Regions from separate parts of the Amphibacillus indicireducens genome, predicted to be linked through region 2. Evidence: predicted binding sites of a transcription regulator. Region 2 holds the regulator's gene; the other holds the start of a gene.
The links. The regulator LexA, encoded in region 2, represses DNA repair genes until DNA is damaged. The targets are predictions, from matches to a motif close to CGAACATATGTTCG.
Positions count from the first base shown of each region.

Region 1 (16,990 bases), on a different contig from region 2:
TTAGGTCGGTATTGTCACGCGATACAATCACTAAACGCGCACTATTACCGTTTGTCTTGCAACAAGGAACAGCACAGTATCCAACAGCAAATGAATTTCGTCGCGCTTTAGACAACTTGTATGGGGCAACCTTTTCAATCGATGGTACAAAAAAAGGTGAGCAACACATTTTAACAGCGCGGATGACCCTCGCTAATCAAACGTATTTATCAACAGATGAGAACATCTTAAAGCGTGGTCTCAGTTTCTTTAGTGATACATTATTTAAACCGAAACAAGTGGATAATCAGTTTGATCCTAAGATTGTTACGAAAGAGAAGCAGACCTTAAAACAAAAAATTGCATCAATTGCAGATGATAAACTTCACTACGCTAATATTCGCTTAGTCGATGAAATGTGTAAAGACGAGCCGTATCAAATTCATATTCATGGTTATCCAGAAGATATTGAGTCAATTACAGCAGAGAACTTAGCGAAATATTATCAAGAAATACTGTCAGATGACACGCTTGATCTTTATGTGATGGGTGATTTTGAATCAGTTGATGTTGAGCAGTTAGTTGGTAATTTGTTTGATCGTCAAGAAAATAATCATCAAAAAGAACAGATCATTACTGAAGATCGCGATGTACAGGAAGCTAAACAAATCATTGAAGAACAGTCGATCCAACAAGGAAAACTACATCTAGGCTACCGGACGCATATCCGTTATCAAGACCCAGATTACCCCGCACTTCAAGTTTTTAATGGAATATTTGGTGGTTTCCCAAGCTCCAAACTCTTTGTTAATGTCCGTGAAAAAAACAGTTTAGCTTATTATGCTTCATCACAATTTGAGAGTCATAAAGGACTGCTATTTATTTATAGTGGAATTGCGCCAGCAGACTTTGAAAAAGCAAAAACAATCATTCTTGATCAAGTGAAAGCAATGCAGGTGGGGGATTTTTCAGATGAACAGATTGATGAAGCAAAACGGCAGATTATCAACCAATATAAAGAGACCCTCGATGATCCATTTGGGATGATCGAAGTGATTTACAATCAAAGAGTCGGTCAATCAAACCGATCTGTCGCGGAGTTCATTGAGGCAATTGACCAAGTAACTAAAGAATCAATTGTTCAAGTTGCTAATAAATTAGAACTCGATACGATTTACTTCTTAACTGCAACTGGAGGTCAAAGTAATGAATAAAACGGAATATAGTCAATTAAACGAAACGGTATACCGAGAAGTTTTGCCTAATGGATTACAGGTCATTCTGATTCCTAAAGTAGAAATGGCTCAAACGTATGGAATTTTTACGACACAATACGGTTCGATTGATCAGTCGTTTGTACCGATTAATAATACAGAGTCGATCACAGTTCCTGATGGAATCGCCCATTTCCTTGAGCATAAACTATTTGAAAAAGAAGACTATGATGTTTTTCAGTATTTCACCAAAAACGGTGCATCATCAAATGCATATACATCATTTACAAAAACGGCTTATTTATTCTCGTCAACTACTGATATTATTGATAATACAAAAATATTATTAGATTTTGTTCAGGAACCATACTTCTCAGATCAAACGGTTGAAAAGGAAAAAGGAATCATCGCTCAAGAAATTCAAATGTATGATGATCAACCAGATTGGCGTGCTTTTTTTGGGGTTCTTGCTGCGATGTATGAGCATCATCCTGTTCGAATTGACATCGCAGGAACAGTTGAGTCAATCCAGCAGATTACAAAAGAAGATTTATATACGTGTTATCATACGTTTTATCACCCATCAAATATGGTGTTAACACTTGTGGGGAATTTTGATCCAAATGAAATGTTTGCCATGATTGAAGCAAATCAAGCAGAGAAAAACTTTGACCAACAGTCAACAATCGAGCGTCACTTCCCGACAGAGCCTGAGCAAGTATACAAAGACTATGATGCGATTGAGATGCCGGTTGCTGTTCCAAAGTGTATGGTTGGGATCAAAGAACAACCCGCAACGGATCGATTACAATTTATTAAAGATGAATTGATCGCCGACATGTTGTTAGATTATTTTTACTCGAGATCGGGAACGTATTACCAAGAACTTTATGATCTTGATTTGATTGATGGTGGTTTAGGTTTCGAAACTGAACGACAAAAAGAATTTTGCTACTCAATTATTGGTGGTAATACACGTCAACCTGATCAACTAGCGGAAAAAATCAAGGAGCAACTTGCGACATTTAAAGATTATCAATTGGCAGAAGCCGATTTTGAACGAATGAAAAGAAAAACAATTGGTCAATTATTGAGAAGTATGAACAGAGTCTCGGATATTGCGAGTCAAGTGACGCATTATCAAATGCTTGATTTTGATTTTTATGAGTTAATCCCAACATTAGAAGCACTTACGCTAGAAGAGGTTAATCAATTTTTAAATCAATGGATCAAAGCTGATAATGTCGCTGTCTTTCAAGTAAAACCAAAATCATAATATCTAGACACTTTGTAACTTTTTATTGTTTGAATCCGTCTTATTTAATGTTGAGTGAAGGTAATTTTAAGTAAAAGTAATAATAATTCGCTAAAATTGAGATTAACTCTTTTATAAATTGCGAAAATCATTTATTATAGAAATAGTGTAGTTAACGTGCAGGTCAAAAGTAATTAAGTTAAACGGATGGTGTTATAGATGCAAATTGGTGAAAAATTAAAAGATGCTCGCCTGGAAAAAGGATATAGCATAGAAGAAGTATCCAGACTGACGAAAATCCAAATCAGGCACTTGAATGCAATCGAAGACAACAATTTTTCGATGATTCCAGGGAATTTTTATGCACGGGTGTTTATTAAAGAATATGCAAATGTAGTTGGATTAGATTTTAAAGCGCTTTTAGATGAACATCACCATGAAATACCAACTGTTGACGAAGATGTTGATTATACACAGCTATCACGCTCTAGAAGAAAATCAACATCATCAAAATCATCACCATTTACAAGAGTACTCCCAACCATTATCGTCTTTATTTTACTATTTGGTGTTGTCTTCTTTATTTGGCGAACATTACAGAATCCAGACGGTCCATCGCCGGATGTCGGCGATGAAGTTCAAACTGACCAATCAATTGGAGACGAAGTTTCAATCCCATCAAATGATATTGATCAAGATGATCCAGGTCAAGATGAGGCTGATGAACCAGATGAGACTGAGGAAGATGTTACCGAAGAGCCGGAGCTGTCACTTGTTTCATACGAAAATGCAGTTTCCTATTATCAATTCAGTACAACTGATGAATCGATTGAGCTAGTGATCGAGTCATCTGGTAGTAATTGGTTGGAAATTGAAGATGACCAGGGAAATCGTTTATATTATGAGACATTACAGTCAAGTGGCTCACCTGTTTCATTCGATGTGAGCGATGAAGATTTTGTTTATTTGAGGTTTGGTAATCCCGGTGATATTACGATTACAATTAATGATAAAGAAGTCGAGTTATCGACAGAAATATCACCCACTGCGGTACAAGTTTTATGGTTATATATTAACGAAGAGCTTGAATAAGTTGTTACAATGACCCCGCTCATCTTGTGATGGGTGGGGTTTAATCATTATTTTGTTAATTAACGAAAGGACGCTTTTTACAATGAACATTCCAAATCGAATCACTTTATCACGGATTTTATTAATTCCAATCTTTATTTTATTATTATCACTCCCACTTGATTGGGGAAGTTGGTCAATTGGCACAACGACACTACCAATTGTTCATTTTGTGGCTGCTTTAATTTTTATCATTGCTTCAGGAACGGATTGGCTAGATGGCTATTATGCCCGTAAGCATAATTTAATCACGAACCTCGGCAAATTTTTAGACCCAATGGCTGATAAACTATTAGTTACGGCAGCTTATGTTTTATTAATTGAATTAGGATTAGCCCCAGCATGGTTAGTGATCGTTATTTTATCTCGAGAATTTGCAGTTACTGGGCTTCGATTAGTTGCAGCTGGAGAAGGTATCGTATTAGCGGCAAGCTCAATGGGAAAATGGAAAACAACCTTTCAACTGTTATCAATCAGTTTTATCTTATTGCATAATTTCCCTTTCTCATATTTGGGCTGGCCAATTGGGCTGATCACGTTGTACATCGCACTTATTTTAACGGTTATTTCTGGTGTCGACTATTTTATTAAAAACTGGCATGTTATGAAGGAGTCTAATTAATGGCAATTAAAGCTGAAATTATTGCAGTTGGTACTGAGTTGTTACTTGGACAAATTACAAATACGAATGGCCAATGGATTTCAGAAAAACTTGCGACTAAGGGGATTGGCGTTTATTTTCACCAAGTTGTTGGTGACAATAAAGCGAGAATAAAATCAACTTTATCTCAAGCGCTTGATCGCTCAGACTTAATTTTTATTACAGGTGGTCTTGGACCGACTGATGATGATCTTACCCGCGAGATCGTTGCAGAACTCGTCGAACGGGAACTGATCGAAAATGATGAGATGCTAACTCAATTAAAACAATATTTTAAGCAATCAAATCGAGTCATGTCTAAAAATAATTATAAACAAGCACAAGTGATTGCTGGTGCCAAGATCATCCCGAATCCAATCGGGACAGCGCCTGGTATGATGGTAGAATATCAATCATCATTACTTATTTTAATGCCTGGTGTGCCTAGTGAGATGAAGTATATGATGACTGAATCCGTACTTCCTTTTTTAGAGAAAAACTATCAACTCAAAGAAGTGATTGTCTCAAAAATGCTTCGCTGTATTGGCATTGGAGAAGCGCAACTCGAAACAAAGGTGAAAAATTTAATTGAGCAACAAAGCAATCCAACGATCGCTCCATTAGCTGCTGATGGCGAAGTCGCCTTACGACTTACAGCACTGGCGAATTCAAAAGCTGAAGCAAACCGATTAATTGAAGCAAAAGAAAAAGAATTACACGCACTGATCGGTTCTTATATCTATGGCTCAGATGAACAGACGTTAACTGAAGTTGTCATTGATCGATTGAAAGAGAAAAATCAAACGATCGCAGGCGCTGAAAGTTTAACAGGTGGTAAATTCGCTGATCAGATTGTGTCGATTCCAGGATCTAGTCGTATTTTTAATGGCAGTTTGATTAGTTACACAGAGGATGCGAAGATAAGCGCTTTAGGCGTTAATCGATCGACAATCGACCAATATGGTATGGTTAGCAAACAAACGGCATACGAGATGGCTAAACGCGCTCAAGGGGTTTTTAATTCGACCTATGGGATTAGCTTTACTGGGGTAGCTGGTCCTGATCCGTTAGAAGGACAACCTGTTGGAACCGTTTTTGTTTGTTTGTATCACTCAGACAAAGATTATCTGATCGAAAAGTTTCATTTTTCTAAACCGAGAAATAGCATTCGTGCACTTTCTGTAAAAAAAGGACTAGAAATGATTTATAAATATTTAAAATAAGCTTATTATTACGACTGTTTTGTAAAATATCTATCATTTTCATCAAAAACACAGCTGTTTTTAGTTGAAAAAATAAGAACGTTTATTCGCTTTTTGCTTGTGTATTTTTACAAAAGAGGTTATGATAAGAGTAGTTTAAATTTGAGGAGGAATTCGGATGAGTGAGCGTAAACAAGCCCTTGATCAGGCTTTGAAATCAATAGAAAGACAGTTCGGAAAGGGTTCAATTATGAAGCTTGGTGATCGGGCTGAGCAGAAGCTAGCTACTGTATCCAGTGGGTCATTAGCACTCGATATTGCATTAGGAATTGGGGGTTATCCAAGAGGCCGTGTGATTGAAATTTACGGACCTGAATCATCAGGTAAAACAACCGTTTCTTTACATGCAATTGCGGAAGTTCAAAAAACAGGGGGTACAGCGGCCTTTATTGATGCTGAGCATGCTTTAGATCCAATTTACGCTAAAAATTTAGGCGTGAATACAGACGAACTATTATTATCTCAGCCGGATACTGGTGAACAGGCGTTAGAAATTGCTGAAGCATTAGTCCGAAGTGGTGCGGTTGACATTGTTGTTGTTGACTCTGTTGCAGCGTTAGTACCAAAAGCAGAGATTGAAGGAGAAATGGGCGACTCTCATATGGGACTCCAAGCAAGACTGATGTCTCAAGCGCTACGAAAGCTTTCAGGTGCGATTAATAAATCAAAAACAACTGCCATTTTTATTAATCAAGTTCGTGAAAAAATTGGGGTCATGTTTGGTAACCCTGAAACAACACCAGGTGGACGTGCATTGAAATTTTATGCTTCTGTTCGTTTAGAAGTGCGCCGTGCAGAAACGATTAAGCAGGGGAATGAAATGGTCGGGAACCGAACGCGAATTAAGGTTGTTAAAAATAAGGTCGCTCCGCCATTTAAGCAAGCTGAAGTTGATATTATGTACGGTGAAGGAATTTCACAAGAAGGTGAGTTACTAGATATTGCTTCTGACTTAGATATTGTTCAAAAAAGTGGTGCATGGTATTCATATAAAGAAGAACGTCTTGGCCAAGGCCGTGAAAACTCGAAAGAATTTTTACGAGAGCATCCTGAAATGATTGAAGAAATTAATCATGCTGTTCGAGCACACTATAACTTAGATGGTGAAAATAGTGAAGAACCAAAAGTAATGGATGAATTAGTTCCAGAAGAATAAGTTGCTAATAAATTGGTCAAAGTTATCTAGATAATTTTGACCGTTTTTTTTATTTTCATTACGCGAATTTTGTCGAAATAAATTACTTTCTTTTGTTTTCTTGACATTGCCTAATTGCACCAGTAAAATTAACATTGTATAATTTTTTAATTATACTAAAAACTTAATGACGCATTTCAAATAAGTAATACAAAGTACATGCCGACTTAAAAAGTTAAAAAATGAATAGCAAGAGGAGGTGAAACCATGGATTATGTGGATTTAATCATTATCATCATCTCCAGTTTAGCTATCCTTATCGTCGGTATTGTTGTTGGCTATCTGATTCGTAAATCAATTGCAGAGAAAAAGATTTCTAGCGCAGAAGAGTTAGCAAAACAGATTGTTCAAGAGGGGCATCGAAATGCTGAAGTAGCAAAGAAAGAAGCTTTATTAGAAGCGAAAGATGAAAATCATAAACTTCGTCAACAAGCTGAAGAAGAACTCCGTGAACGTCGTGCAGAGCAACAGAAACAAGAAAATAGACTTCTGCAGAAAGAAGAAAACCTTGATCGAAAAGACGAAACGTTGGACAAACGTGAGCGAATGCAAGAAAAGAAGGAACTAGCTATAGCAGAAAAACAACAACAAATTGAAGAAATGGAAGGCAAAGTAGAAGCTTTGTTGGTTGAACAACAAGCTGAACTGGAGCGCATTTCTGGTTATACATCGGATCAAGCAAAGCAAATCATTCTAGAACGTGTTCAAAAAGAAGTGAATCATGAATCAGCACTAATTATTAAAGAGGCCGAGAATCGCACGAAAGAAGAAGCTGATAAGAGAGCAAAGGATATTCTATCATATGCAATGCAACGTTGTGCAGCAGATCATGTTGCTGAAACGACTGTATCTGTTGTTAATCTACCTAATGATGAAATGAAAGGTCGAATTATTGGTCGAGAAGGCCGAAATATTCGTACTTTAGAAACATTAACAGGAATAGATTTAATTATTGATGATACACCTGAAGCTGTTATATTATCAGGTTTTGACCCTGTCAGACGCGAAATTGCAAGAATCGCTTTAGAAAAATTAGTTCAAGATGGTCGAATTCACCCAGCACGAATTGAAGAAATGGTTGAAAAATCAAGACGTGAGGTTGATGACTTTATTCGAGAAGTCGGAGAAGAAACAACCTTTGAAGTAGGTGTACACGGCTTACATCCTGATCTAATTAAGATATTAGGTCGTCTGAAATATCGTACAAGCTATGGCCAAAACGTATTGAATCACTCAATTGAAGTGGCTCATTTGTCGGGCATATTAGCTGCAGAATTAGGAGAAGATGTGACATTAGCAAAACGCGCCGGACTGCTTCATGACATCGGTAAAGCAATCGATCATGAAGTCGAAGGAAGTCACGTTGAAATTGGTAAAGAGCTTGCGATTAAATACAAAGAGAAAGATGTTGTCATTAACGCAATCGCCTCACACCACGGTGATGAGGAACCAACTTCTATTATTGCTGTACTAGTGGCTGCTGCTGATGCTTTATCCGCTGCAAGACCAGGTGCAAGAAGTGAAACGTTAGAGAATTACATTAAACGACTTGAAAAGTTAGAAGAAATTTCTGAATCCTATGACGGTGTAGAAAAATCATTTGCGATTCAAGCTGGTCGTGAAGTCCGAATCATGGTTAAACCAGATGAGATTGATGATTTAGAAGCTGTTCGTATTTCACGAGAGATTCGTAAACGAATAGAAGATGAATTAAATTTCCCTGGTCATATTAAAGTAACTGTTATTCGAGAGACTCGCGCAGTAGAGTATGCAAAATAACTAAAACTTCAAATGAAAACAGGGTGTCCGTTGCATGTTAACGGCACCCTGTTTACTTTTGACAAGTTTGATTCGATATGCAAAACTTAATCTTAGTTAAACTTATCGGATAGCTATACATATTAAATTAACCAATTGAAGGAGTAAAATTATGCGTATTTTATTTATTGGTGATGTGGTCGGTTCTTTAGGCAGAGAGCAGATCGAAACATACTTACCAAAATTAAAACAAAAGTATCAGCCTCAGCTAACGATTGTCAACGGTGAAAATGCCGCTGCAGGGAAAGGAATTACCGAGAAAATTTATAAACAACTTTTAAGTTACGGAGCAGATTTTTTAACAATGGGTAACCATACTTTTGATAAAAAAGAAATTTTCGATTTTATTGATGATGCTGACAAAATGATTCGACCTGCCAATTACCCTGAAGGTACACCAGGTAAAGGTTACGGATTTGTTAATGTTAATGGCACTGAAGTTGCAATTATCAACTTACAAGGCCGAACGTTTTTACCGGCAATTGATGACCCATTTCGTTACGCTGATCAATTAATTGCTGAAGTACGTAAACGCACCCCAATCATTTTCATCGATTTTCATGCAGAAGCAACGAGTGAAAAACTAGCACTTGCTTGGTATTTAGACGGAAAAATCAGTGCGCTTGTTGGAACACATACACACGTGCAAACAGCAGATAATCGAATTCTCGATAATGGAACCGCCTATATTACCGATGTTGGTATGACAGGACCGTATGATGGGATTATTGGAACGGAAAGAGATGCCGTGATTAAACGCTTTTTAACACAATTACCTGTTCGCTTTGAAGCAACTAAAAAAGGTAAAGCGCAGTTGAGTGGTGTTGTGATTGACATTGATCAGAGATCTGGACAAGCAACAAAAATTGAACGCATTTTAATTACCGATGACCAACCATTTTTTGAATAAGACTTTTTCGTGAAAGATTTCTTTGCAAGCCTCCCTGATCATGATTTTTTATGATGAAATGAATTGTAGTTAGCATATCAAAAAATCATAAGAATATAGTAAAAGTGGTAGGAACTTAAGAAACTTAGGGGAGGTAGCAAAGGTGGATATATTAAAAGTATCATCAAAATCAAACCCGAATTCAGTAGCAGGTGCTTTAGCAAATGTATTACGAGAACGAGGGAAAGCAGAAATACAAGCGATTGGAGCAGGTGCGTTGAATCAGTCAGTCAAAGCTGTTGCGATTGCCCGAGGATTTGTAGCGCCAAGTGGTGTCGATTTAGTTTGTATTCCTGCTTTTACAGATATTAAGATTGATAACGAAGAACGAACAGCAATTAAACTGATTGTTGAACCGAGATGAAAACATTTGTCAGTGTGGTGGAAATTTCCCCACACTGATTTACGTTAATGATCGAAAAGTCAAGCAAAATGGAGGGAAACGCTGTGATCGATGCCCACTGTGACTTGCTTTATCAATTGTGGCGGCATGACTATAATGTGAATCAAAGTGATGCACTACAGTTTGATTTGGAAAAATGGCGTGCAAGCCCAATAAAAGTGCAAGCCTTTGCGATTTTTGTCCCCGATACGACCCCATTAAATCAACAATTCGATGTTGCACTAAAAATGATTGATCTTTTTTATGAAAAAATTGTTTTGCCTAATCCGGATATCATTCAGATTCAATCAAAGCTGGAGCTAGAAAACTTACAACCTCATCAATTAGGAGCAATTCTAACATTAGAAGGCTGTCATCCAATTGGAACAGATTTAAATAACTTGGTTCGCTTAATTGATGAGGGTGTTCGTATTGTTGGTTTGACGTGGAATAATAATAATGCTGTCAGTGATAGCGTGATGAGTATTGAAGGAAAAGGTGTTTCACGATTTGGCGAAGAGGTTATTCAGTTATTAAATGCGGAACAGATTTGGACAGATGTCTCCCACTTATCCGTCCGAGGTTTTGATGATGTGATTGATCAAGCTGATCATGTGATTGCTTCACACAGCAATGCGTATCGTATTTGCCAGCACCGACGTAATTTAACTGATCAGCAAATTAAAGCGATTATTAAGCGTGATGGTTTGATCGGTGTCACTTTTGTTCCTGAATTCACAAAAAGTTCAGATTTCGTTTCGATTGATGATTTATTCGAGCACATTGATCATTTTATTGAACTAGGGGCAGAAGATCAGCTCTGCTTTGGCTCTGATTTTGATGGAATTACAAATACGATTTCTGGATTAGAAAATGTCACTGGCTATCATCGCTTTAAAAAAGAGTTGTTTGACCATTATAGTAGAAGGATTGTCAATAAAATCTCTAGTGAGAATTTCATAAGAAAATTTCCAAGAATCAATTAAACTCATATTTTTTAAACAAAAATGCTTGTTATCATGTTAAACAGGATCAAGAAACATTTAAACAGTATTCACATTACATAGATTGTAGGGGTGTAATCAATCATGGCTTATTCAAAAGAGGAAGTTTTAAATAAAGTAGAAGAAATCACAACACGGTTAGACGAATTAGAAGAAGTTGAGCGTTTTAAAGCGTTGGAAGCCCGTCTGAATGATAATCAAAAAGTGAAAGATTTAATTGAACAGATTAAAAAGCTTCAAAAACAAGCGGTTAACTTACAGGCTTATGGAAAAGTCAATGCTGTTAAGCAAATTGATGATCAAATTGATGCAATCCAAGCGGAAATTGATGCACTCCCGATTGTTGACGAATTTAAGTCTGCTCAAGTTGTTGTCAATGATTTATTACAAAGGATTACAGCAAACATTAATGACAAAGTGAACGAAAAATTTAATTCAATCGAATGAATACAAACAATGACTTAAATAAGGATAAAATACGAACAATAGCAATGGAGGAACTCACGTGATCTCGACTATAGGTCGACGCTTTCAGCAACAAGTCTTTTCAGGTGACTATCCTGATGTATGATTAATCCTGGTTATTTAATTTGTTAACCTCTTTTCAGTAGCACATCTTAGGCTAGTGCATAGGATGGATTAGGTGGTGCGTGTCACTTCGCCTAGTGAATTTGCATAAGCTACAGTATTAAGAATGGAGGTTAGTAAATATGTCATTTTTGGATCAAGACTACCGTGAAATTATCACGAAAGCGGTAATTGGTAAAGGTCGTAAGTTTAACGAGGATTCTCATGTTGTCAATCCATCACATCAACCATCGAGTATATTAGGTTGCTGGGTCATTAATCATTTATATAACGCGAAACGAAAAGGTGATGATAAAGTCGAAGTAAACGGCAGCTATGATATTAACGTTTGGTATTCGTTTAATGATCATACTAAAACAGAGGTTGTCACTGAACGCGTGAACTATACTGATCTGATTGACTTATCAGCTAAAGATAAGCAAACAGTGGGTAATAAAGTTGATGTTTACGCAAAAGTACTCCAACAACCGAAGTCAACATCGTGCACGATTGACAAATCAACACAAAAAATTAAGACAGAAGTTGAGCGTGAATTTTTAGTTGAAGTAATCGGTGATACAAAAGTTTCCGTTCGTGTCGATCCAACAGCAACAACTGGTAACGACAATGATGAAGATGATTGGATTGCAGAATTAACAGATGAAGAACTGATTAATCTAGACCCATCAGTAGAAGAATAAATAAGCAAGCGTACAGATCATCTGTGCGCTTTATTTTTTTAGGTATGATTTTAATCTGATCCGATCGATATGTTATAATGGGAATATTAGAGTTGATTTAAGGAGCTAGCGCCGATGAGTAAATACACACCAATGATTGAGCAATATTTAAAAATAAAAGCCCAGCACCAGGATAGTTTTTTATTTTTTAGATTAGGAGATTTTTATGAGCTCTTTTTTGATGATGCGATCAAAGCAGCACAAGAATTAGAGATTACATTAACGAGCCGGAACGGTAGTGGGGATGACCGGATTCCAATGTGTGGGGTCCCGCACCATTCAGCGACAAACTATATCAAAAATTTAGTTGACAAAGGCTATAAGGTTGCAATTTGTGAACAGGTTGAAGATCCGAAAGATGCTGTCGGAGTTGTCAAACGTGAAGTTGTCCAACTGATCACACCAGGAACAGTTATGGACGGTGTCATGTTAGATGAAAAAGAAAATAATTATTTAGCAAGTTTAGCAGATTTTGATGATGATACATACTCGCTGATTTATATTGATTTATCGACAGGTGAAACGAGTGGAGCACTCGTCACGACAGGCTGGGAACAAGTGTTAAATGAGTTGTACAACCGACCAGTCAAAGAAGTGATTATAACGACGGGTTTACTAGAAGCAGAAAAGCAAAGTTTAATTGAGCGATTAAATGTAACCATTTCATATAGTGAAAAATCATCATTAACAGAAACGTATCGCCATTTAGTTGCTGAAATTGATAACGAGCATTTGATCACTGGTTTTAGTCAGCTAATTAGCTATTTAGAAACGACGCAAAAACGAGCACTAGATCATATCAAACCATTACAATTGATTGAATTAAATCAATACCTCGGTCTAGATATGTATTCAAAACGAAATCTCGAACTTACAGAAACGATTATTAAAAAGTCGAAACAAGGTAGCTTATTATGGGTGCTTGATCAAACGGTTACTGCGATGGGTGCACGTCAACTGAAAAAGTTTTTAGAGCGTCCATTGTTAAATCGTTCAGTGTTAGAGAAACGTTATCAGTTTGTTGAAGGACTAATGGCAGACTATATTAAGCGCGAAGAACTACGTGACCAGTTAAAGTCTATCTATGATCTTGAGCGTTTATGTGGTCGCGTTGCATTTGGTAATGTCAATGCACGTGATTTAATTCAGTTAAAACTTTCATTGGATAAAGTACCACATGTAAAAGAGATTTTAGCAACATTCACTGAAGCAGAAATCATTAAGCTCGGCGAAGCTTTAGATCCATTAACCGATTTAAAAGAGTTCCTTGGAAAAAGCTTAACCGATGAACCACCGATGACGATTAAAGAAGGTAACATGATTCGTGATGGATTTAATGATGAACTTGACCAGTACCGTGATGCATCAAGGAACGGGAAACAATGGATTGCCGAGTTAGAAAGCCAGGAAAGACAAGCAACAGGGATTAAATCATTAAAAATTGGTTATAATCGAATTTTTGGCTATTATATTGAAGTGACAAAAGCGAACCTGCATTTGCTACCAGAAGGAAAATACGAACGAAAACAAACATTATCGAATGCAGAACGCTACATTACACCAGAATTAAAAGAAAAAGAAAACTTGATTTTATCAGCTGAAGAAAAAAGTGTTGAACTTGAGTACCAGTTATTCCTAAAAATACGTGAACAAGTACTCGACTATATTCCACGCTTACAACAATTGGCAACTGAAATTGGCCAACTGGATGTCTTCCAAAGTTTTGCTACGATTAGTGAGCAACAAGGCTACAGTCGCCCAGACTTAACGACGACAGGTGAGTTAGAGATTGTCAAAGGTCGTCATCCAGTCGTTGAAAAGGTAATGAGTGACGCAACATATGTGCCAAACGATGTGTATTTAGATCAAGACACCCAAATTTTATTGATTACCGGACCGAATATGTCAGGTAAGAGTACGTATATGAGGCAAGTGGCATTAACTGTGATCATGGCTCAAATTGGTTGCTTTGTCCCAGCGGAACAAGCAAAATTACCGATCTTTGATCAAATTTTCACCCGAATTGGTGCATCAGATGATTTAGTCGGTGGCCAAAGTACATTTATGGTTGAAATGCTAGAAGCGAAGCATGCGTTAACGTATGCAACGGAAAATAGTTTAATTTTACTTGATGAGATTGGACGTGGGACAAGCACGTATGATGGGATGGCGCTTGCTCAAGCCATTATGGAGTACGTTCATGATTACTTAGGGGCAAAAACACTCTTTTCGACTCACTATCATGAACTGACGAGTTTAGCTGATCATTTAACGAGACTAAAGAATATCCATGTTCGAGCTGAGGAATTTGATGGGCGAGTCGTCTTTTTACATCAAATTAGAAGTGGACCTGCTGATAAGAGTTATGGGATTCATGTAGCTAAATTGGCTGAGCTTCCAGCCTCACTCATTGAGCGGGCAAATGTCATTTTAGAGCAATTAGAACAAACAAAAACTCCTGAACAAGTGAGTGATCAATCCGATCAGTTAAGTTTTTTCATCAATGAACCAGCTGAACAGGCAAAAGATAAAGAGCCGAGTCAACTTGAGCAACAGCTTAAAGCGATTAATATTATGGAATTAACACCAATTGAAGCGATGAATCAACTTTATCAGCTTCAGCAACTGCTAAAAGAGGAGGACTAGACCGTGAAAATCCAAACGATGCCTGATGTTTTAGCTAATAAAATAGCAGCAGGTGAAGTTGTCGAACGACCTGCATCGGTTATTAAAGAACTGGTTGAAAATAGTATTGATGCCGGCAGTACGGTGATTAAAGTTGAAGTAGAAGAAGCTGGTCTCCGCAAAATTAAGATTACCGACAATGGCTTTGGAATGGACTCGGCTGATGTTGAACGAGCTTTTTTACGTCATGCAACGAGTAAAATTCGTTCGGAAAATGATCTCTTTCACGTGCGGACGTTAGGGTTTAGAGGGGAAGCACTTGCATCGATTGCAGCAGTTAGTCAATTAACGATAAAAACATCAACTGGAGCTGAAGCGGGTACATTACTAAGCTTAGACGGTGGTCAAATCGTTACCCGTGATCGCTCAGACGCGAGACAGGGAACGGAAATTACGGTCGAGCATTTATTTTATAATACGCCAGCACGTTTGAAGCATATGAAAACGATCCATACTGAATTAGGACATATAACAGACGTGATTAACCGGTTAAGTCTTTCTCACCCTAAGATCAAATTTGAGCTTTATCATAATGAAAAACGCTTGTTTCAATCAAATGGGCGTGGCGATTTAATTCAAATTATTGCCCAGATTTATGGTGTCTCTGTTGCAAAAAAAATGCTAAAAATTGATCATAAAACGTTAGATTATCACATCACAGGTTATATCTCGAAACCTGAAGTGACAAGATCGAATCGATCATTTATCTCAACGATTATTAATGGGCGCTTTATTCGCAACATTCCACTTAATCATGCGATTTTAAAAGGTTACCATACACTATTGCCGATTGGTAGAAGTCCAATTGTTGTCCTACAAATTGCAATGGATCCAATTTTAGTTGATGTTAACGTCCATCCAGCTAAGTTAGAAGTTCGTTTTAGTAAAGAAAAAGAACTTTATCAAGCCATTGAAACAATGATTCAAGAGCGATTTCGCCGAGAAACACTGATACCCGATGCACTTGTAAAAAAAGCAAAACAAGCAGAGACTGAACAAGAAAGCTTTCAGTTTGAACACACAAAAAAGACACCGCTCGTTGATCCAACAAATATGACAATCGAGAATCAACAGCCAAGTGGGTTTGAACAAAAACAAACTCAACCTAAAACAGCAATTGAAGCATATGAAGAAAAACAAACATATGAACTTGATCAATTAGATTCGGTTGATAACAATCAAGCAGTCGAACTGGCTCAAGTTGAGCAGACAGAGCGGATTCCTGTGATGTATCCAATTGGTCAGCACCACGGCACATATATTGTTGCTGAGAATGAACAGGGACTTTACATGATCGATCAACATGCAGCACAAGAAAGAATTAAGTATGAATTTTTCCGAGATAAAATCGGTCAAGTTGAGCGTGACCGGCAGCAATTATTGATCCCACTACAATTTGATTTTTCTAAGCAAGAGGCATTAATGCTTGAACAGTATCAAGCAGATTTAGAGGATGTAGGCTTGTTTTTTGAACATTTCGGTCAATCGACTTATTTAGTTCGTTCACATCCAACTTGGTTTCCAACAGGATTAGAAGAAGAGACGATTCGAGATATGGTCGAGCAAATTATTCGAGATGGTAAAATAAATTTAAGTAAACTTCGTGAAGAAGCGGCGATTTTGATGGCCTGTAAACGATCAATTAAAGCAAATCATCATCTTAATTATGACGAGATGTTTGAATTATTAGCGGAATTGCGAACGACAACAGATCCGTTCACATGTCCACACGGTCGACCAATTATTATTCACTTTTCAACTTATGAAATGGAGAAACTGTTTAAGCGGGTGATGTAAATGAGCGCAAAGAAAAATAATCAAATACTCGTCATTGTTGGTCCAACAGCTGTGGGGAAAACAGCACTTGGTATCACGCTAGCTAAACAGTATAATGGAGAAGTGATCAGTGGGGATTCAATGCAAATTTATCAGGGGATGGACATTGGCACAGCAAAAGTAGCGGATGACGAAAAAGAAAATATTCCCCACCATATGATCGATATTGTCGAACCGAGCGAATCATTTTCAGTCGCTAACTTTCAAGCTCAAGTTCAGGAACACATTGATGCGATCCAACAACGTGGCAAACTACCAATTATTGTCGGTGGAACAGGGCTTTATATTAATGCGATCTTATATGATTATCAATTTTCTGACCAAAAGCGTGAT
Region 1 is NZ_BAABDL010000017.1:3,517-20,506, reverse strand. Features, by position in the region: gene yfmF (EF-P 5-aminopentanol modification-associated protein YfmF) at 1-1,193, shown strand, start outside; gene yfmH (EF-P 5-aminopentanol modification-associated protein YfmH) at 1,186-2,469, shown strand; gene ABD814_RS01705 (helix-turn-helix domain-containing protein) at 2,668-3,540, shown strand; gene pgsA (CDP-diacylglycerol--glycerol-3-phosphate 3-phosphatidyltransferase) at 3,623-4,201, shown strand; gene ABD814_RS01695 (competence/damage-inducible protein A) at 4,201-5,442, shown strand; gene recA (recombinase RecA) at 5,600-6,637, shown strand; gene rny (ribonuclease Y) at 6,884-8,455, shown strand; gene ABD814_RS01680 (TIGR00282 family metallophosphoesterase) at 8,607-9,404, shown strand; gene ABD814_RS01675 (stage V sporulation protein S) at 9,547-9,807, shown strand; gene ABD814_RS01670 (dipeptidase) at 9,891-10,811, shown strand; gene ABD814_RS01665 (YlbF/YmcA family competence regulator) at 10,914-11,276, shown strand; gene cotE (outer spore coat protein CotE) at 11,540-12,097, shown strand; gene mutS (DNA mismatch repair protein MutS) at 12,212-14,782, shown strand; gene mutL (DNA mismatch repair endonuclease MutL) at 14,786-16,618, shown strand; gene miaA (tRNA (adenosine(37)-N6)-dimethylallyltransferase MiaA) at 16,619-16,990, shown strand, end outside.
Region 1: recA (recombinase RecA) is a predicted target of LexA. The motif match lies at 5,518-5,531, and genes of this name have one in related genera.

Region 2 (16,990 bases):
GTTCAGAATATTTAGAAAAATAATGGCTCGACGTACCGATATACTTTACTATTCTAAAGTAAAATGACGAATATGTAAAATATATCGCTTTAGCGTAGTAAAGAACCACTATTTTTTCATTGTTACTCAACAAAAAAAGACAGCTCCCTGTCTTTTTGAATTCACTATTCTTGAGTTAACTTTGCTGGGTCATAATGCGGAAGTTTGATTTCAAACGTTGTGCCTTTATCATTATTTGGCTTGATTTTAAATAGTCCATTATGATTTTCAATAATTCGAGTCGTGATCATTAATCCTAAACCAGTTCCTTCTTTTTTCGTTGTAAAAAAAGGTTCCTTAACTTGATGGATCAAGTTTATCGGTATACCAGGTCCTTCATCGATCACTGATATTAAACAAAAGTCTCCTTGTTTCTCAACTTTTATTAAAATCTCTCCTGATTCTGTCATTGCTTCAATCGCATTTTTTATTAAGTTAATAAACACTTGTTTCATTTGCGAACGATCAGCATAGACAACCACATCTTCAGGACAATCTAGGACTAACTTAATATTTTTTTTAACCGCTTGAGTATTTAATAAAACGATCACGTCTTCTATCATTTTCATTAACCATTGATAGACATGGTCATGTGTTAAAGGTCTAGATATATAGAGTAATTCAGTTGATACTTTCTCTATCTTGTCTATTTCCTCTATCATGATATTAAAATACTCTTCTTTTCGATCGAGTCCTGCTTGTAATAGGTCAATAAAACCTTTTAATGATGTGAGTGGATTTCGGATTTCATGAACAACGCCTGCAGCTAATTGACCAGCAACAGACATCTTTTCTGACCGAATTAATATTTCTTCTGCTTCCTTTTTGTCCGTCATATTGTCAACTAAAAAGAGATACATGACAGTATTCGTGTCTTCTACGTAAATCGGTTTGATGATCAAATCAACCCACACATGTTTTTCACGAATACTTTTTAATTGAATAGTAAAACGTTGTCGAAAATAAATATCTAATTGAAATGTGTCAATGAAATTTTTATGTAAATGTCTAGGAATGTAGTTTAAAAATGAATCACCAATGATTTGATTGGGAAGATAACCTAATACCTTTTCAATTGAAGATGAAACGTATTCAATCTCACCTTTTGAACTAACAACACCAAAAAAATCAAAACCATGATGTTCAATCCAATTTATAATTGGTTCAGGTAAATTGGCGAGACGATAACTCGGTAGTTGTCTATCTATCGTCAAACGTATCTGATCTTGTTTCACGTGATAATATTCAATTTTTCGCTGAGAATACACAGTCATTCTCCTCTCAATCGTAGATAATCTACCATCGTTTAACAATAATATCATATATACAACCATTTTATCAGCACTCCGACAGAAGACTCCCACTTCAAGGAACGAGAAGGGCTTAGCTTAGTGAGTAAGTGGGAGATGACTGTCGGTTGGCGCTAGCCAAAACATATTTCTTATGATACAATTAGAACATACATTCGCGCGAAGGGAGGTGTGTTCATGCTAGTCAATAAAGCCTATAAATTCCGTCTCTATCCTAATCAGACGCAACAAACGCTGATTAATAAAACATTTGGTTGTTCACGGTTTGTTTTTAATCACTTTTTGGAAAAATGGAATCACACTTACAAAGAAACAGGGAAAGGATTAACTTACAATCTCTGCTCAAAACAGTTACCAACCTTGAAACAAGAATATGCTTGGTTAAAAGAAGTCGATAGCATTGCCGTTCAATCAAGTGTCAAAAACCTGTCTGATTCTTTCACACGCTTCTTCAAGAAACAAACAAGCACACCACGATTTAAATCAAAAAGGAACCCAACTCAGTCATATACAACGAAACATACAAACGGAAATATCGCTCTTTTTGGCAGTAAAATTAAACTACCAAAGTTAGGGCTTGTTAAGTTCGCTAAAAGTCGTGAAGTCGATGGGCGCATAATAAATGCCACGATTCGGCGCAATCCAAGCGGTAAATATTTCATTTCTATCCTTGCTGAGACGGAAGTACATTCACTTCCTAAAACAAAGCAAACGACAGGTATTGATGTCGGGATCAATACGTTCGCCACGCTTTCAGATGCGACAACGTATGAAAACCCTAGATTTTTACGTACACTAGAAAATAAATTAGCAAAAGAACAGCGTAAACTCTCCAGACGCTATCAACAAGCAAAGCAAGATAAGAAACCCCTTCATGAAGCAAAAAACTATCAAAAACAACGGATTAAAGTCGCTCGTATTCACGAAAAGATCAAAAACGTCAGAACAGATTACTTGCACAAAATCAGTACCGAGATTGTCAAAAACCACGACATCATTGGTATTGAGGACTTACAAGTATCTAATATGCTTAAAAATAAACACCTATCAAAAGCGATTAGTGACGTCAGCTGGTCAGAATTCCATAGGATGCTTGAATACAAAACAAAATGGTATGGCAAGCAAGTCGTAGCCATCGCGAAAAACTTTCCTTCCAGTCAACTGTGTTCGAACTGCAACTATCAACATAAAGCCGTTAAGAACCTCGACTTACGCAACTGGCAGTGTCCATCATGCCACACAAAACATGATCGTGATCTTAACGCAAGTAAAAATATTGAAATCGAATCCATTAGACTTCTAACTGTTGGTGCAACAGGGATCGCCTAATCAATAATCAGCCATTAGGTTGATGTTCTTAGGAATCTCCCACTTCAATCATCCCGTAAGGATGATAAGTGGGGGTAGTTCAAGAGTTTCACGATCAATTTAGACCTGTTTTGTTAAAAAACTAGCCGATCTACTTAAAACTACTGTTACATGTTTATTATAGTCATAAAATACGTTTAAAACAAGATAATTCCAAATTAATTAACTGTATAATCAATTAAAGCCCTCATACCTACTGGTAGAAGGGCTTTAATTCATACAATGTTATTTTTTATTTTGATTACTCATTGCACGCATCATTTGATTGATTTTCTTTTGACTTGGTTTTTGCCCCATTTGCATCATTAATGTACGTAGCATTTGCTCATTAATTGGGGGGTTCTTTTCTAAATAAGACATCATATATTTTCTAGCGATAAAGAAACCAAGTGCCGCACCAGCTAATAATGCAATAACGGCAATTAGTATAACCCAACCTGTACCCATAAATCTTTTGCCTCCTTCAACTTATCTCTTTCCTAGTATATAAAACATCGCTCTAATTTACAACAAAAGCTGCGATATTGAGATAAATTTTACTTCACTTAAAAAGGAAACAACTATAGAATTAAATAATCTTTAATTGATTGACTGATTATACAATTGGTTGATTGCAAAATGTTTAGCCGTATTTGACCAGTTAAGTTGATTCTTTTTCGGTGTCAGCCAACCATATTTATTATTTGAATGATCAACAATAAAACAGTGCCGATCTAGCTTCTCTAGTTGAGTTAAGAAATGGTTGTCCATTATTAATGGTTGATTTGAAAAAACAGTGATAATCCGTTCACTCAAATAAACATTTTGCTTGGTTTGGTCAAACTCCTCATGAGGGATTGGACAGGTAATATAATTGAATTGTTTTTTTAGATCTTCTCGACTTGGTTTTTCCATATAGTTTGTAAAAAAATAATTAAGTAGATCTGTTTTATAAAAAAAATCGAAATAAACATCATCTTCGACTAAAAATATATGGTAGCGAATCATTAGACAACCTCCTTTGCTCTATTATATCTTAACATTAAATCAGATCTTGTCATAGTCTGCCATAAATTTTTTCTATTTTTGTCATGTTATGATGAATTCCTTCTTTTACAGCATTAGAAAACTTGGCATTCACCAGCTATAGGCGAATGTTTTAGTTGCACTTATGTAGTAAGAAAGTTGTTATACTTTTTTATCTACCAAAAAAAGAGACCCATCTATTAATGAATGAGTCTCTTTTTGTTTATCTAATTAAAGTCTTATTTTTTTGCTACTGAAAGGTATGTTGCTACGACATTTTCAACTGTGAAGCCGAATTTAGCCATAACTTGGTTACCTTCACCTGATGCTCCGAAGCGGTCGATCGCAATGATTTCACCTTTATCTCCTGCATAGCGATCCCAACCAAGTGATGCACCCATTTCAATTGCAACGCGATTCTTAATATTTTTTGGTAAAACAGAATCTTTGTATGCTTGATCTTGGGCTTCGAATAAATCCCAAGCAGGCAAGCTAACAACACTCACGTCATGGCCTTGAGCTTTTAATTCTGCTTGGGCTTTTACTGCAAGTTGTACTTCTGAACCAGCAGCGATTAAAATACCATCTGCTTCGTCTTTTTCAGCTGGGCTAATGACATAGCCACCTTTTTTAACGCCGTCATAGTTTGAACCTTCAAGTGTTGGTAAGCCTTGACGAGTTAAGACAAGTAGTGATGGTCGATCTGTTGATTCAACCGCTAATCTCCATGCTGCTTGTGCTTCATTACCATCAGCTGGACGGAAAACAGTCAGACCAGGCATCGCTCTAAATGCAGCTAATTGTTCGATTGGCTCATGAGTTGGTCCATCTTCTCCAACTGCAATTGAGTCATGTGTTAAAACATACGTAACCGGTAATTTTTGAATAGCAGACAAACGAACTGCTGGGCGTAAGTAGTCACTAAAGACGAAGAATGTTCCGCCATATACTTTTAGACCACCGTGTAATGCCATACCATTTAACGCTGCTGCCATTGCAAATTCACGGACACCAAACCAAATATTACGGCCTGCATAATTTGTTTTATCAAAGTCTTCATCGTCTTCCATACGTGTATTGTTTGATCCTGCTAAGTCAGCACTTCCACCAAATAAGTTTGGTACCTTTTTAGCAATTGCATTCAATACTTTACCTGATGAAGCACGTGTTGCTAATGTATCCTCACCTGGTGTAAATACTGGAAGGCCTTGATCCCAATCTTCAGGTAATTCCCCATTTTGAGCTTTTTCAAATTCAGCTGCAAGTTCTGGATAAGCTTTTTTATATTCAGCAAATAATTGATTCCATTTTTCTTCTTGCTCTTGACCATCTTTAATAATTTTCTCTTCAAAATCAGCGTATACTTCTTCTGGTACGAAGAAATCTTCATGAGCCCACTTGTAAGCTTCTTTTGTTAAAACAACTTCATCTGCTCCTAATGGTGAACCATGAGAAGTACTTGAGCCAGCCTTGTTAGGAGATCCAAAACCAATCACCGTTTTTACTTCGATTAATGTTGGTTGATCCGTGTTAGCTTTAGCTTCTTTAATTGCATTCGCAATTTCATCAACATCATTACCATCTTCAACGCGAAGAACTTGCCAGTTATATGATTCGAAACGTTTTTGAACTTGCTCAGAGAATGATTTGTCTAAATCACCATCTAGCGAAATGTCATTTGAATCGTAAAGTGCAATTAATTTACCTAAACCTAAGTGTCCTGCTAATGAAGCGGCTTCATGTGAAATACCTTCCATCAAGTCACCATCACTTACAAGCGCATAACTGTAATGATCAACAACATTGAAACCATCACGGTTATACTTTGCCGCTAAGTGAGCTTCTGCCATCGCCATACCAACAGTCATACCAATACCTTGTCCTAGTGGGCCTGTTGTTGCTTCAACACCATCTGTATCAGTAACTTCAGGGTGACCTGGTGTATTCGATCCTAGCTGACGGAAATTTTTCAAGTCATCAATTGTCACATCATATCCTGACAAGTGGAGCAAAGAGTACAGTAGCATTGAACCGTGCCCTGCTGAAAGAACAAAGCGATCACGATTTACCCAGCTTGAGTTTTTAGGGTTCTGATGCATAAATTCAGTCCAAAGCGTATACGCCATAGGAGCAGCTCCCATTGGTAGACCTGGGTGACCTGAATTCGCTTTCTCAATAGCATCAATTGATAACGTACGAATTGTATTAATCGATGTTTGTTGCGTTTGATTTACCATTTTTAAAGAATCCCCTTTCATTTTATGTACATAGATATGTACGTACATTTCTATACAATCTATATCCTATAATGAATTAGCAGAATAAACAAGTCATAATGACGTGTTTTTCTAATTATCTTTATTTTCTGTCCTTAAATGCTTTACTTTCTCTGGTGTCACGTCGGTTCCTTCAGGATCAATGATTTTAACGCTACTCAATTGGTTTTTGAATGATTGACGTAAAGTTTTTAAATACTCCTCCCTTAACAACTTTTGCTCTTTTAGCTCTTCTTTTGTTAAGCGAGATGTTTTTGCTTTATTAGCAAGTTGATTAATTCTAGCTAATTTATCTTTTGTTAACATAACGGACTCCTTTGTTTAATTTATTCCATGTTCTATTTTAACCAAAACAGCTATAATTGTACAACTTCTAGTGCTTTTTAGCACCTTGTTTCTTTGCGAACTAACGTTTGCCTAAGTCGTTCTTACATGTTATAATAATAGAAAATAATGAACGGAGGTTAAATTTATGCAATCATTATCAAAACGTCAAGAAGCTATCTTGCAATATATTAAAGAACATGTTGACTCAAAAGGCTATCCTCCATCGGTTCGTGAAATTGGTGAAGCAGTTGGGCTTGCATCAAGTTCTACTGTCCATGGTCATTTAGCACGGCTTGAAAAAAAGGGATATATTAGGAGAGATCCGACAAAGCCGCGTGCAATTGAAATTATTAAAGATGATAATCTAAATGGCATTCCAAAAGAGAAAACAACATTTGTACCAGTCATTGGAAAAGTAACTGCCGGTTTGCCAATTACAGCCGTTGAAAATATTGAAGAGTTTATTCCATTGCCATCTTCAATCTCACAAGCGGAGGCGAATCTTTTCGCCCTCATTATTGAAGGTGACAGTATGATTGAAGCTGGTATCCTCAATGATGATATGGTTATTGTCAAGCAACAGCAAAATGCAAATAATGGCGATATTGTTGTCGCAATGACAGAAGATGATGAAGCAACAGTTAAGCGTTTCTTTAAAGAAGATAATCATATTCGTTTACAACCTGAAAATGCGACAATGGAACCAATGATTTATAAAAATATTTCAATTTTGGGTAAAGTAATTGGTGTCTTTAGAAAAATGATATAAAAAAAAAAGAGGCTGAATTATCAGCCTCTTTCTTCATTTAAACTTCGATAATAAAGCTTTCAAATCCATCTTGAGCGAGTGCTTTTACTCTAGCTTCTGCATTCGATTTATTTCGAAATGCACCGACGATTACACGATAATATCGCTCATTTTGATGGGCATGAGGTAGAATATAACTTTCATAACCTTGTCGTTTTAATGTTTCAACTTTTTGTCTAGCATTTTTTTCTGCTAGGAATGAACCAGATACAACACGGTAAAAAGGATCATCAATTTTTTGATGGACTATTTTTTCTAAATTGAACGCATGTGCAACACCATCAGCGTGATTTTTGGCAATTGTTTTTAACCAATCACTATTTCTTAAGTTGTTTGCATCATCTCGATGATCAATAAATCCACTTTCAGTTAATACTGCTGACATACGAGTTTCTCTTAAAACGTGAAAATTAGCTTGTTTCTTACCCCGGTCTCTCCAATTTAAATTAGAAACGATTGTATCATGAATTTTCGATCGAATTTGTTCTGTCTTTGATTTGTTCTTAAACTGCCCATTGTATATAAAACTTTCAAAACCATGGCCACCACCTGCATTTACGTGAATTGAGAGGTATAAATCAGCCCCCCACTGATTTGCGTTATTCGTTCGTTCAACTAATGACACTGATTGATCACTATTTCTCGACATTCTTACAGATACATCTTGATAATTTTTAATTAAATGATCCCTTAAGTGTTGAGCAATTATCAGTGTGATGTTTTTTTCAACTAATCCATGACCTACCGCACCTGGATCATTTCCACCATGACCTGGGTCGATAAACACCTTCACCATTTTATAACCCCCCTTCATATTTATTTGTATGTGTCATCAAACAATTCAGCTTGGACTTTCTTCACCATAAATATGACTAAATTTAAAAAGTTGTGTATAATATCGCTATCTTTAAAATATTGGAGGAAATGCATTATGTTTTTACAGCACAAGTCAGCTAAATTACTGTTCCTATTAATGAGTATGCTCTTGTTTTTATTTGCATGCGGAGATAGTGACATCAATGAAACAGACGATCAAAGTCAGCCTGACCAAACATCGAACGTAGAGGAAGATGAAGCAACGACAGAGGTCATTGACTATCCTGAAATTGAAGAAAATCCAATTGTGACAATCACGATGGAAGATGATCAGGAAATGATAATTGAACTCTATCCGGAAATTGCACCAAATACTGTAGCTAACTTTATTTCCTTAATTAACAGTGGATTTTATGATGGACTAATCTTCCACCGAGTGATACCTAATTTTATGATTCAAGGTGGAGATCCACACGGTAATGGTTTAGGTGGTCCTGACTACTCTATCGCAGGTGAATTTGCTAATAACGGCTTTGAAAATGAACTCGCACATGAACGTGGAGTCATTTCAATGGCTCGATCTGCTTCACCAAATTCAGCTGGATCACAGTTTTTCATCATGCAAGACGCAGCTCCCTATTTAGATGGGGATTACGCAGCATTTGGTAAGGTTCTTGAAGGGATGAGTGTTGTTGATCACATTGCATACCTTAAACGTGATGAAAACGATAAACCGTTAGAAGACTTTAAAATTAAATCAATAACAGTCGATACAAAAGGAACTGACTATCCAGAACCTGTTAAGCAATAACGCCCTCTCACTTCTATATTCGATTGTTCAAATCAGAATAGGCCTACTAACTATACTTATGATTCAAAACAATCATTGATCTTCCTTGATCGATGGTTGTTTTTTATTAAAAAATAACTTTCATCAGGTATTAAGCCCTAGTCTCTTAGCTTGACAGATTGTTTGTTCGATCGATATAATTATTTAGTTGACTAAATATCGTACTTTGGAGAGGGTAAATAAAATTATGAAAATGAATGTTACAAAAAAAATCACCATAATTGCAACAATTATCGTGTTTTTGAGTGTAGGGGCACTATCATTCATCAACTATCGATCTAGCTACCGTGAAGTCCTTCAATCTGCTGGAGTTGAATTAACAGGTTGTGCAAACATTACAACTGGAATTATTGATCCTGACGCTTTATTAGAATTGACTAATGGTAACCAAGATTACTTAAATCAAATTGAAACTGAAATTGAGTGGACTGTCACTCAAAAGGAAATTTTTGAGACACATTATATTTTATCATTAGACGGTATCGTTTTAGCAGCAGACAGCCATTTAAAAGCACAAGGTTTTTCTGCTTCTGACCAGTTTATGATTAGCGATGAAGCTATTAAACATGTCATATCCGGTCATTCTTATTACACTGATGTCTATCACTTTGGTGGGATGGATCGAATTACTGGTTATGCACCAATCTTTCGTGATCATGATCCTCAAAATGAAGTGATTGCGATTAATGCGATCGATTTCGAGGGATCAATCATTGGTGAGCGTACATGGCAGATGGCTAAACCAACTCTCTTAATTGGATTACTACTTCCTATACTCGCAGCAATCATTACAAGTTTATTTGTTCGTCGTACTGTCAAACCGATTCAAGCAATTAGTCATCATGTTAATCAGGTTGCTCAAGGTAAATTAAATATTGAACCATTATCTGTTGATACAAAAGATGAGCTTGGCAAATTGGCGAATGACGTAAATGAAATGGTTGATTCCTTACAAACAGTCATTAGAGAAGTGATGGAGAATTCTGAATTAATTTTAGCTACTTCTGAAGAATTGTTTGCTCGTGCTGATGCTACGAATGATTCAACTGATCGGATTCATACAGCAATCAATGAATTAGCAACAGGTTCAGAAAGACAATCACAGTCAACTGCAACAGCTAATGACAACTTATCATTAATGGCTGAATCAATTGAGAAAATTTCTCAAGAAATTAATCACTTAACAGTCGCATCAAAAGATGCTGATCATGTTGCATTTTCTGGACGTGAAATTGTGAAGCAGACAATGAATCAGATGCAAGCAATTAATCAAAACACCGGCGAGATGAATCAAATCGCAAAACGATTAAATAATCAATCACAAGCAATTGATCATATTATCAATTTAATCACTGGAATCTCAGAACAAACTAATTTACTCGCATTAAATGCATCGATTGAAGCGGCTCGTGCTGGTGAACATGGAAAAGGCTTTTCAGTTGTTGCAAATGAAGTTAGGAAACTAGCTGAGCAAACAAGTGAAGCAACAGACGAGGTTGCACATTTAGTAAAAGAAATTCAAAAAGAAACCCAAACATCACTTGATAAAACCGAACAAGGACAACGATCAGTTACTGAAGGAAATAAGCTAATCAATCAAACAAATGACTCATTTAATAAAATATCAACGACAACATCAAAAACTGCCAAACAGTTAACTGAGCTATTGACTGAAATTGATTTAATTAGCAATCAGGTAAATGAACTCGTGCTTGAAGTTAATGAAATTACAACGGTTGCCCAACAATCTGCTTCTAATACATTAAAAATTAACCAAACTGGTGAAGAGCAGACAATGATGATGCAAGATATATACGCTGCATCAAAAGAATTAGCGACTATTGCTGAAAAACTTCAATTAAGTATTGATCGATTTGAATCATAATAAATGTGCATTAAAAAAGATCCAGACTCATGTAGTCGGATCCTTTTTTTAATTACAGATTGTTTTTAATTTCTGCATCTCCACGAAGTTGTTCAATTAATTCAATAATTAACAGGTTTTCTTCCTGAAAGCGAATTTGGCTTTCCAAGTCAGGCCGAATCTCTTCCATCGGTGGAAGCTCACCATCTTGTTCCATTTCTTCATAAACAATGATTAGCTCTTCATATAATTCAACAATTTGTTCTTCAGTAACTTGTAAATTTTTTGCTTGATCATTGATCAATTGATCTAATTTTATTTGATGTGTTAACTCAGCTCTTAATTGATCTCTTGACATCCCCTGCCCTTCATAGAGTTCATATAAAGCTTGATCAGATTCCAAGTGACTCTCTTCAACTAAAGTAGTCACCATTTGATCAATATCATCGTCAGTAGCTACAAATTGACGTCGATCTGCTTCTTGAATTAATAGCTCCAAGTCAATCATACTTTCTGCTAATTCTTGTTTAAACTGTTCCTGATCAAAGGCTTGACCAGTTAATTGAGCTTCTAGAGCCACTTGTTGAAATTGACTTAAATAAGTCAGCTCAAATCGTTCTTTCGAAATAGCTTGTCCATTTACCTCAGCAACCGTATCTGGAATACCTGATAAATCAGGTTCGATTTGTTGAATCTCATCGATACTATCTTGTTCCTCTGTTTTATCATTGTTGTTACATGCTGCTAAAGTTATTATTGCTAAAATTAGCAGTGTGACTAGTTTCCATTTTCTGTTCATAATAAACCCCTTTCAATTAACACTGATTGATAGTTTAACACAGCTAGTGATTTGATAACAGTCATAACTAAAAATAAATAAACATCGATTTGGGTTATTTCTTGCGATTAATGTCGGTTAACTGATAGACTATTGATTATAGACAAATGTTTTGAACGTCGGGGAGGAGAGTTTTTGATTAAAGATTCAAAAAAGTTATATCGAGAAGCAATGCGTGTCTTAAAACAAACGAGTCGGACATTTTATATTCCGATTACACTATTAAAACCAACATTAAGAAAAACAGTCGCTTCTGCATACCTATGTATGCGAGCAATTGATGAAATTGAAGACCATGAACAATTACCGTTAGAAGATAAGTCATCACTTCTTATACGGATTAGTGAAATGTTAACAGGATCATTTGATCCTGAAACCTATCAAAATTTAATTCAACCGTATGCTGAAAAACTTCCTGAAGTGACACTTCGCCTAACTGATTGGTTGAATATCTGTCCAACTGGTGTACTCGATAAGGTAAAAAAATCAACGAGTATTATGGCAAGTGGAATGGCAAAATGGGCTGAGAAAAATTGGGCTATTGTAACAAAAGAAGACTTTGATGACTACACATATTATGTTGCTGGTCTTGTCGGTGTCATGCTTTCAGATATTTGGGATTGGTATGATGGGACAAAAACGGATTATGAGCTAGCAATCGGTTTTGGTCGTGGATTGCAATGTGTTAACATCCTTCGTAACCAGGATGAAGATCATGTTAGAGGGGTTAATTTCTTGCCGGAGAATTGGGATCGAGCTGATCTCTTTAAGTATGCCGATGACAATCTCAATTTAGCAGAAAACTACATTCAATCAATTGAGACTAAAAATATTGTTACCTTCTGTCAAATTCCATATCAACTTGCCGTTAAAACGTTGGCTGTTATGAAAGCGGGCCGTGAAAAAATGACTCGTGAAGAAGTGAATACTGTTGTAACAGAAATCACAAAATAGGGGTTCAAACAGCTTACTCTTTTGAGTAAGCTGTTTGTCTGTGAATACTCAGTTATGTTCCACAGAAGGTTTGGTATAGTTGGTCTGAATTAGGTGGAAGTGCTGTATAACTTAGTTGTTGTTCTGAATATGCATATGGATCTTTCAGTACCTGATAAAATTGTTTGAACGGTTGATAATCACGATCATTAACTGCTTTTTTAAGAACTGCTTCTACTTGAAAATTCCTTGGTATGATAGCCGGATTCGAATGCTTCATTAATGCAATGATATCCTCTTCAGAATTAGACTGATCATTTAGCTTCCCTTTCCACCGCTTATGCCATGCTTGAAATTCAACTGATTTAAACCAGTTTTGTTTGCTAAAATCGCCGATCGTTAAGGCGCGGAATGTATCTGTATAATCCGCTTGGAACTTTTTCATTAAAACAAGTAGTTGATCAATCAATGAGCGGTGGATATCTGTTTCAGCGAAGAAGCCTAATTTCGCTTTCATCCCTGTCAACCACTCTTCTTCATATACCTCTGTAAAATAATTCAGTAATGACTCTGCACCGTGAATCGCATCTTTTGGTTCATCAGCTAAAATTGGTAGCAATGCTTCGGCAAGTCGAGCCAAATTCCAAACTGCAACCGGCTTCTGCTGATTAAAAGCATATCGACCATGTTGATCAATTGAACTGAAAACAGTTGCCGGCTCGTATCGATCGATAAACGCGCATGGACCATAATCAATCGTTTCACCACTGATCGTCATATTGTCAGTGTTCATTACACCATGAACAAAGCCAACTAAATCCCATTTAGCAATTAAGCTTGCTTGTCTTTCAACGACTTCTTTTAAAAAGGCTAAATAACAGTTTGATTTCTCCTCAAGCTGTGGGAAGTGTCGAGCGATTGCATAATCTGCTAATCGCTTTAAATTTGCTTCTGTCCCATATTTCCTTGCATATTGGAACGTGCCAACTCTTAGATGACTGGAAGCGGCTCGAGTTATAATCGCACCTGGCAAAGCTTGCTCACGATAGACATCTTCACCTGTTAACACAACGGCTAATGCTCTCGTCGTTGGAATTCCTAGACCATGCATTGCCTCGCTGATCAAAAACTCTCGTAACATCGGCCCTAAGCTCGCTCGTCCATCTCCTCCGCGAGAATAGGGTGTTTTTCCAGCACCTTTTAATTGAATATCAACTTGTTTACCATTTTTCAGTTGATGTTCACCGAGTAAAATGGCACGCCCATCTCCCAACATTGTAAAATAGCCAAACTGATGGCCAGCATAAGCTTGAGCAATTGGTTTTGAGTCTTTTGGAATTCGATTGCCTGACAAGGTAGCCAAGCCCTCTCGACTCGTTAATAATTTAACATCTAAATCCAAATCCTCTGCCAGTTGCTCATTAATAATCACCCAGTCGGGATTTTGAACAGGAGTTGGATTCGTATAAGCATAAAAATGATCTGGCAATGATAAATAGCTTGATGAAAAATTCCAACCAATCGTATTTTCCTGAGTCATAATTACTCCTTTCGAACCCGTTTTACATAGTTTGTTCAGATTTTATATTTTTAGTATAAGCAAAATAAATGACGATTCCAGCCAAAAAGCAAATGCCGAATAAGATCCAAGTTAAAGTGCTTAATTGTAAGATTAAATAACCCGTTATTAGCACAGTCACAATTGGGATAAACGGAACCCATGGAACTCTGAATTGACCAGCAACCGGTTCCCCTCTTTGTTTTCTTAAGAAAATTAACCCGATAGCAAGCATCATCATCACAACAAGTGTAACCAAATTTGTGAGTTCAGCGAGTGATTGTAATGGAATCAAACCAGAAAATAATGCTGCGATTAGTCCAGCAGCCCATGTTGCTCGTTGCGGTGTGCCAGTTTTTTCGTTTAAATGATTTAAGTAGTTTGGTAATAGCTTTCCTTTACTCATCGCATATAAAAGTCTCGCTAATCCATATAACATCGCAATCAATACAGTCAGTAACGTTAAAATAGCCCCTACTGAAACAACAGCTGCAATAAGATTTTGATCGACATAGCGAAGCGCAAATGCTACTGGATCTTTGACACCCAAATCAGTGTAAGGAACGATACCTGTTAATACGATCGTAACTAAAATATATAATAATGTCGAGATTCCAATTGCGATTAAAATTCCTCGTGGTAAGCTTTTTTGAGGATTTTCCACTTCCTCAGCTGACATACTAATTGAATCAAACCCTAAAAAAGCAAAAAAGACGAGTGTTGCTCCTGTAGTCACCCCTGAAAGTCCATAAGGTATAATTGGTGTCCAGTTTTCAGGATTAATGTAAAACAACCCAACTAAAATAAATAATGCGATAATAATAAATTTCAGAAAAAATAATGCATTGTTCAATCGTAATGCTTTTTTTGCTTCTTGACTCACAATCCAAGTTACCAGCAATGTCATACTGATCGCAATTAAATCAATATAGGTTCCGGCTTCGCGGTTATATGATGCTTGGAACATCGTCGGTAATGGGATTCCTAAACTGATTAAAAATCCATTCAGATAACCTGACCATCCTGAAGCAACAGATGCTGATGCAAGGAGATATTCCCAAATCGTAAACCAACCAGCGATCCAGGCAACTCGTTTTCCTGCTATAGCAAGCATATAAGCATAAGGTCCACCTGCTAACGGCAAGCGTGATGATAGCTCCGCATAACATAGCCCGATCAATATGATCACTAGCCCAGCAATCATAAAAGAAAAAACTAGTCCAGGTCCAGCATATTGATTTGCTGCCGTCCCTGTGATTACAAAAATTCCTGTACCAACAACGGCACCTAAGCCTAATAAAACTAAATCAATTGTCTTTAAATTCTTTTTCATGTTTGTTTGATTTTCTGTCATCTGTTTTGCCTCTTTTATCCCAAAGTAACTCTCAGCTCATTTGTTCGTTCAATTAAGTCAAAAAAGTCCACCTTCCATCTTACTAAATCTCTAATTTGAAAGCTATCAAATCTTTAATTTTTTCAAATCAATAAGTTAAATAAATTAAATACTGTCTTAAATTACAAAACCTATTAAATAAAAAAACCGAAAAGATGATTGCTTACATGCATTCTTTTCGATTCTTTAATTTTATTTATTCATGATAAGCTTGATCTGCTTTAGCTAACATTTGATAAGTTGCTTCATATGTTTCACAGCCATCACTTGGTACTTGATAGTCACTGGTAATTTCACGTAGCTTATTAAACTCTTCCGTTAAATCTACTTGATCGACACCGTCCTGCTCAACCTTTTTGTTCATTTCTGCAAATAGGTCACGAACTTCAGCCAATTCAGGATGGCCTGCACCATGAACCCTCGCCAATACAGGTGTGTATGTTGCTAATAAAGGAAAGTCTTTTTTAATAATTTCTGCAAATCTCGTTTCTGTCATAATAATTGCCCCTTTCATTGATTTAAATATAGTTTAGATGATTAGGCAATTAAAAAACTTGACCGAGATCAAGTTTTAAATATTAATTGATATTATTTGTGATTGCTTTGATCAAGTTGGTTGTTGCTTCTGGATCTGCTAAATTAATAATTACCATACCTTTAGTCGTCTTCATCGAAAGATAAGGCGGATGATCTGTATCCACAAATAACATAATATCATCAGATTCACTCGTTCTAAAATGACCTTTTAATTTTGAACCTAATGCTGATCCATTGGTACGTCGGTCAATCGAAGGGAGTTCATTGATCAGTTCAACTTGCTCAATCTGATCCCATTGATAAACACCCCCATAGCTCCCGTGTATTTCTATCCCCTCTGGCAAAACAGTAACCGAAACTGATCTCGATGAAAAAATCATTGGAATACTGAACGCAGCAAGAACAATTACACTAACGACAACAGGTATAATAAACTTTTTCCATGCCCCTTTTTTGAATTTATCATCGTCATCAAATAAGTTGCGATCAAATTTCTGAGATTTTAGCAGCAAATAAATCGATGAAATAACCAAAAATATTGAAGCAGGTATAACGATGCTTTTAATGCCTAAACCAAATAAAATCCCCGTAACTATGAATATACAACCATTAATGTACGAATACATCCCTATAAACCGCCCGAGTCCATCTGTATCGACATTTTTCTGTTTCTTTTTAGACATTGTATTATAACCTGAAATTAGAAAATACCATTTTAACTTATGAACCATTAATCCCAAAATGATCAGTAGTAAACCTACACCAATCAAAATCCACATTTTTATCAGCTCCTTGAATTGATTGTATTAACTATTCCTTATTTCCACTTTCAAAATGACACTGACTACGCAATCAATCTAACGGTCGGGAATTTTGATAGACAAATGTTCATTTCATTTTGTCTCCCCTCACCATGATTGATTCAATCAATATGCTGAACCATGATCAGACAAGGATTATCCTTCCCCCATAATTCTAATAGTGTTTCAAACGGTTTAAAACCAATCGCCTGATAGAATTTTCTCGTTCGTGCATAGTATCGATCAGGATGTGATTCAGCAAGAGTTT
Region 2 is NZ_BAABDL010000039.1:15,128-32,117, reverse strand. Features, by position in the region: gene ABD814_RS03605 (ATP-binding protein) at 165-1,313, opposite strand; gene tnpB (IS200/IS605 family element RNA-guided endonuclease TnpB) at 1,527-2,678, shown strand; gene ABD814_RS03595 (YneF family protein) at 2,943-3,164, opposite strand; gene sirA (sporulation inhibitor of replication protein SirA) at 3,297-3,704, opposite strand; gene tkt (transketolase) at 3,962-5,959, opposite strand; gene ABD814_RS03580 (DUF896 domain-containing protein) at 6,071-6,304, opposite strand; gene lexA (transcriptional repressor LexA) at 6,471-7,094, shown strand; gene ABD814_RS03570 (N-acetylmuramoyl-L-alanine amidase) at 7,132-7,929, opposite strand; gene ABD814_RS03565 (peptidylprolyl isomerase) at 8,065-8,760, shown strand; gene ABD814_RS03560 (methyl-accepting chemotaxis protein) at 8,987-10,684, shown strand; gene ABD814_RS03555 (SurA N-terminal domain-containing protein) at 10,737-11,462, opposite strand; gene ABD814_RS03550 (squalene/phytoene synthase family protein) at 11,640-12,455, shown strand; gene ABD814_RS03545 (protein adenylyltransferase SelO) at 12,508-13,974, opposite strand; gene ABD814_RS03540 (APC family permease) at 13,997-15,346, opposite strand; gene ABD814_RS03535 (hypothetical protein) at 15,582-15,881, opposite strand; gene ABD814_RS03530 (DUF3784 domain-containing protein) at 15,964-16,701, opposite strand; gene ABD814_RS03525 (GNAT family N-acetyltransferase) at 16,845-16,990, opposite strand, start outside.